One region of the Candidatus Pelagibacter sp. PS_23 genome, then DNA from elsewhere that is predicted to be linked to it. Evidence: riboswitches for the same ligand, from Rfam matches in the RefSeq annotation. Region 1 holds a riboswitch; the other holds the start of a gene.
What was found. A riboswitch is a leader RNA that binds a small molecule or an ion and turns the genes downstream of it on or off. The one in region 1 is predicted to bind S-adenosylmethionine.
Positions count from the first base shown of each region.

Region 2: another riboswitch for S-adenosylmethionine. It lies ahead of AC5SLY_RS03130 (O-acetylhomoserine aminocarboxypropyltransferase/cysteine synthase family protein); the one in region 1 lies ahead of AC5SLY_RS01750 (homocysteine S-methyltransferase family protein).

Region 1 is NZ_CM182071.1:328,517-331,715, forward strand. Features, by position in the region: gene AC5SLY_RS01740 (YbaK/EbsC family protein) at 1-75, shown strand, start outside; gene AC5SLY_RS01745 (DMT family transporter) at 72-959, shown strand; gene AC5SLY_RS01750 (homocysteine S-methyltransferase family protein) at 952-1,860, opposite strand; SAM riboswitch class V at 1,870-1,933, opposite strand; gene AC5SLY_RS01755 (2OG-Fe(II) oxygenase family protein) at 2,022-2,612, opposite strand; gene AC5SLY_RS01760 (sulfite exporter TauE/SafE family protein) at 2,642-3,199, opposite strand, start outside.
Region 2 is NZ_CM182071.1:592,211-595,409, reverse strand. Features, by position in the region: gene AC5SLY_RS03130 (O-acetylhomoserine aminocarboxypropyltransferase/cysteine synthase family protein) at 1-1,172, opposite strand, end outside; SAM riboswitch class V at 1,177-1,245, opposite strand; gene rplM (50S ribosomal protein L13) at 1,385-1,846, shown strand; gene rpsI (30S ribosomal protein S9) at 1,848-2,297, shown strand; gene argC (N-acetyl-gamma-glutamyl-phosphate reductase) at 2,332-3,199, shown strand, end outside.

The DNA of each region.
Region 1 (3,199 bases):
AACTGTGTATTCAAAACAAACTATAACGATATTCAGAAGATTACGAATGGAAAAGTTGAAGATATAATTGAATGAGACAACCTAGATTAATTGATTATACATTATTAGTAATCTTAGCTTTAATATGGGCATCAGCTTTTTTTAATATCAAAATTGCAACAGAATCTTTTGGACCAATTACAATTGCATTCTTGAGAGTTTTTTTTGGATCAATTCCAGTATTATTATTATGCTTTTATAAAAAAATTAAGATAGAAGCCTTTTCTAAAGATTGGTATTGGTTTGCTATAATAGGATTTGTCAATCTAGTATTACCTTTTTTCTTAATAGCTTACGGTGTAAAATCTGTACAAAGTAATTTGGCAGCAATCTTAATGTCAACAACACCCTTGAGTTCAACAATATTGGGTCACTTTTATACAAAAAATGAAAAGTTCAATTTAGTTAAAACTTTTGGAATACTAATTGGTTTTTCAGGAATTATTTATTTGTTTTCAGATAATCTATTAATAAATGATAGTAATTTTATTTCTGCGTTATTAATATTACTTGGGTCAACTTGTTATGTTATTGGAGGAGTTTTAACTCTTAAAATTAGTAAGAAAAAGAATGAAAATGTAACAGGCTCTATATTAATTTGGGCTGTCCTAATCTTAATACCATTTGTTTATTTTATTGAAAAACCATGGAACTCGGTTCCAAGCGTTGAGTCTACAATATCAGTAGTTTATCTAGGAATGGTTTCAACAGGTGTTGCTTGGTTACTAAGATTTAAAATTCTAAAAGATAATGGTCTTATATTTCAATCACAAGTCTCTTACTTAATTCCAATATTCGGTACTATATTGAGTTATATTTTTTTAAAAGAAATAATAACACCTAAAATTTTATTATCTTTATTAGCAGTTGTTGTTGGAATTTACTTTGTTAAAAAAGCAGATCAAAAAAAAACTACTTAAACTGAACCATTTCTTTAATATGAGATGGTCTTGTTTCGCAACATCCACCTAAAATAGTAGCACCAGCATTTTTAAATTTTTTAACAAAATTTGCCATCAATTCGGGTGTTAAATCTTTTCTTTGACCCAAAAATTCATTTGGGTTACCAGTTTTACTGACATTATAACTATTAGTATAACCATCTTTAGGATTAGTTGTCACAAAAGCATTAAGCTTAAATCCAAACGGAACACCTAAATTTTTTACTTCTTCTAAATTTTCATAAAAGTTTTCAGGTGAAACACAGGATAAAATTAATCCTAGTAAATTATTATGTTTAATATTGTTAATAATATCTGATATTTTTTCACCACTTGGAAGATTTATTCCTTCAGAAATGTGAGCACCTATTAAGTATGGCTTATTAAATTCTTCAATTGCTTCAATTGCTAATTTAAACTCTTTTACACTAGACAAAACATCTAAGTAAAAAAAATCAATATAAGGATCTAATAATTTTGCTTGATCATAAAAATTTTGCTTAATTTCATCATCTGGTCTTGTATCTTCTTCGTATGTTAAATATTGAGGTGGAAGACCGCCTGCAATTAACACGTTAGGATGTTGTTCTTTAGCTTTCTGAGCTATTTCACCAGCTTTTTTGTTTAAGTATTCAAACTTATCTTCAATTTTATTATCACGTAATCTTATTCGTCTAGTAGTAAAGGTTGCTGTAACAATAACTTCAGCACCCGCTTTAATAAAGTCTAAATGTGTGTCTAGTAAGAGTTGATGGTATTCTTCTTTTAAAACAGCATTTGCACTCCACAATGTGCCGTTTGGCTTCATACCACGAGCTAACAATTCTTGTCCCATACCACCATCTAAAATTCGTGTTGTTTTAAAAAAATTAATATCCATTTTTATTCCTTACTTTTTTAGTGCTTTAGCTCTATGCAAGGTGCACAATACAGTTCAACTACCTTTACCAATTATATAATGATTTCCTTTTTAGCAGTTAGCACCTGCAATATGGATCAAATCGGTAAAATATTTATATATCTATTAGACTGATTAGTAAATCACTTCTTGAATAATATTTTAGCATTAAATGAGAAGGATCTTCTCTCACCATCAACGTTAAATGGATAAGCTGTGTGCATTAAATAATTTGGAAAAATCAATAGGTCTCCTAATTTAGGGTTTAAATTATAGATACTTTTACTTAAAAAGTTTTTTTGACCATTAATAAAATCAATAGTTCCATTAGTTTTAATCTTTTTATTCTTAACTAATTTATTTTGATTCATATCTTTTGGGATTTTAAGATATCCAACACCTGACAGTTGTCCTTCATGATAATGAATTGGATTATATTCATTTTTTAATTGCCTAACCACCCATAGATTTATTATCTTAATTTCTTTAATTTTTTTAACGCCTGACTTATCAAGGTAAACTTTAATATTTTTTAGTAATTCTTTAGACAAACTCTTATTAATTAAAGTTTTGGGTATCTTAATTTCATTCCTAATTTGACTTGCAAGTTTAGAGCTATAATCATTTTTTTTAGATAATTGAGACTTATCAATGTGATTATTTAATATAGTAATAATTTTTTTGGATAACTTTGTTTTTCCTATAGTGGGTCCAAATGCTCTAAATGTTTTCATAATCTTTCTATAATAATTTAATACTTCTGTTATGCAAACAACTTCAGTCCCATTCGAATAGCGACAAATATGACAAGTCCTGATGTCACTAGAGCTAATATTCTTGCAGGAAAAATTTTAAGATTTAAATAGTTTCCAAGCTGGCCGCCTATTAAAACAAAAAAAAATAATGGCCAATAATCATAAATTCCATTTATTGTTGATGCCTTTGTAAATTGGCCAGCAAGTCCTGATAAAGAATTAATCAGTATGAATAATGATGCTGCTGTTGCAATGTTTTTTGCTTTATCTACTCTAATTAATAACAATATAGGGCTTAAGAAAATTCCACCACCAATTCCAACTACACCAGACACAAATCCAATAGATGCACCAATTAATATTGATAATATTTTTGGTATCTTTTTATAAACTTCAATTTTTTGATCAAAAGATTGAAATTTCATGAGAAGTAGAACTCCTGCTAGTGCTAAGACTAAAAAAAGTAAAATTTCAAAAATTTCTTTATCTACTGATAAAGATCCTCCTATGAATGCAAGTGGCACAGATGATATCAAATATGGGGTAAGGATCTTAAAATTGATATT
Region 2 (3,199 bases), 260 kb from region 1:
GTTGTTGTTGCAGGATGAATTGCTAAACTTCTTGCATCCCCAATATTTGCAACATGATAAAACATTTTTAAAGACTCGATAAATCTCTTACCTGCTTCAATACCACCTTTGAGCTCGATACCAACTAAACCACCATTTCCTTCATTAAGGTATTTTTTAGCACGATCAGCAATTTTACCTTCATGTTCTGTTGGATAGATTACTCTTGTTACTTCTTTATTTTTCTTTAAATAGTCAACAACTTTTGATGCATTTGAGCAGTGTTGTTTCATTCTGAGAGCAACTGTTTCGAGCCCTTGAATAATTCCAAATGCATTGTCAGGTGATAGGGCAGAACCAAGATCTCTTAGTAATGTAACCCGCGCTCTTACTGCAAAAGAAACATTAGCCCCAGTTAATTCTGGAACCACTTTTCCCCATATAGCTCCACCGTAACTTGCGTCAGGTTCGTTAAATAAAGGTTGCCTTTTGGGATCAGCTGTCCAATCAAAATTACCTCCATCAACCAAAGCTCCACCTACAACCGTACCGTGACCACCTATATATTTTGTTAGTGAATAAACTACTACAGCAGCACCATGTTCTAAAGGTTTGCAAATTACAGGAGCAGCTGTGTTGTCCATTATTAATGGTATATTGTATTTTTTACCAATATCAGAAACTTCTTTAATTGGAAAAACTCTCAAATAAGGATTTGGTAAAGTCTCACCATAAAAAGCTCTAGTTTTATCATCAACAGCTTTTTCAAAGTTTTTTGGGTCAGAAGGGTCTGCATATCTAACTTCAATACCAAGTTTACTTAATGTATGCGTGAATAACGAAATAGTACCTCCATATAAATCCGTAGAGCTGACTATATTATCTCCGGCTTGTGCAACGTTTAAAATTGCAAAAGTTGATGCGGTTTGTCCAGATGCTACTGTTAAACAGGCTAATCCTCCTTCTAATGAAGCAACTCTTTTTTCAAGAGCATCATTTGTTGGATTCATTATTCTTGTATAAATATTTCCAAATTCCTTAAGAGCAAACAAATTTGCAGCATGTTCAGTACTATCAAATTGATACGATGTTGTTCTATAAATTGGAACTGCTACTGCTTTGGTTGTTGGATCACTTCTATAATCACCACCATGTATAGCTATAGTCTCAGGGTTTTGTCTTTTTGTACTCATCTTAATACTCCTTTTTTAGTACTTTTGCTTTATGCAAGGCGTACAATACAGTTCAAATGCGCCTACCGATAATGTGGTTAAAAAATCCTTTTTAGCAATAACTAGCCTGCAATAGGAACAAATCGGCTATATAAAAATATCATTTAAGCAAGATATTGCAAGAGAAATATAAAATTGACATTATATCTAATAATAGTATTAATCCTCGCACAATGACAAAATTTCTAAAAAGTGGTGATTTAAACAGTAACTGGTTTGAGATAGACGCTAAAAATGCTGTAGTTGGCAGATTAGCTTCTATTATTGCTTTGATTGTTAGAGGAAAAAACAAAACAACTTTTACACCTCATATGGATGATGGTGATTTTGTTGTTGTTAAAAATGTTGAACAAGCAAAGTTCACAGGAAAAAAATTTAAAGATAAAAAATATTATAGACATACTGGTCACCCAGGTGGAATTAAAGAAATTACTCCTGAAAAGTTATTAGAAAAAAATAAACCTGGTGAGACATTAAAATTAGCTATTAAAAGAATGTTACCTGGGGGAGTTCTAGGAAGAAAACAGTTAACTAAAGTAAAAATTTATGCTGGTGAAGAACACCCTCATGCAGCACAAAACCCAAAACTTTTAGACCTAGGTAAATTAAACAGTAAAAATTTAATAAGAAATTAATATGGTAACAGCAGCTACACCAAATAAAGTATCTACAAAAAAACCTAAAATTAAATTAGATTTTAAAGATAGTAAATACGCAACTGGTAGAAGAAAAAAATCTATTGCAAAAATTTGGGTGAAAAAAGGTACAGGTAAAATTTACGTTAATGGCAGAACTATGGATGAGTATTTCACTAGCGGAAGTCACAAAATGCAAATCACAAGACCATTTGAGATTATAAACCAAGCAACTGATTATGATGTAAGATGTAGCGTAGCAGGTGGTGGTCACACAGGTCAAGCTGGTGCAATGGTTCATGGTATTGCTAAAGCATTAATCTTATTTGATTCAGAGAATAGAGCAGTACTTAAGACAGAAAAGCTTAATACTAGAGACTCTAGATCAGTTGAAAGAAAAAAACCTGGTCGTAGAAAAGCAAGAAGAAGCTTCCAATTCTCGAAAAGATAATTCTTTTTTAACTCTAAACTGTTATAATAAAAAAATGCCTAAGCTTAATGTTTTAGTTGCTGGATCAACAGGTTATATTGGTGTTCAATTAATTAAATTATTAGTTAAACACAGCAATGTTAATATTAAACATCTTTGTGGTAATACGTCTGTTGGAAAAAATATTTCTAGTTATGAAAAATCATTAAGTTCAAAAAAATTACCTAAAATTATTAGATACAATAAAGAACTTTTAAAAAACATAGACCTTGTTTTTACAGCTCTACCTAATGGTGAAGCACAAGATATTTCAAATGATTTATTAAAATACAATATATTAATTGATTTAGCTGCAGATTTTAGACTTAATAAAGCATCAGAATATCTAAAATGGTACAAACAAAAACACAGATCTGTTAAAAATATTAAAAAATCAATTTATTCATTACCAGAAATCAATGGTGATAAATTAAAGAAGTTTAATATCATTGGATGTCCAGGTTGCTACCCAACATCAATACTTTTACCACTTATTCCTTTAGTTAAGAAAAATTTGATAAAAACAGATAATATTATTATAGACTCAAAATCTGGTTACTCTGGTGCTGGGAGAGGTGTACATAAAAAATATAAGGATAAAAATCTTTATGAATCCTTAAGCGCTTATGGTGTGGGTTTCCATAGACATAACTCTGAAATTCAACAAGAAATCGAAAACTACACTAAAAAGAAATTTTCTTTTACATTCACACCCCATTTAACACCAATGTTTAGAGGGATACTTAGCACAATTTATCTAGACCTTAACAAAGGTGTAGGTATTAAAAATTTAGAAAACACTTTAAAGAGCCAATATTCAAAAAACAGATTCGTTAAAATTTTAAAAACAAATTCATTGTTAAGTACAAATGACGTAATTAACA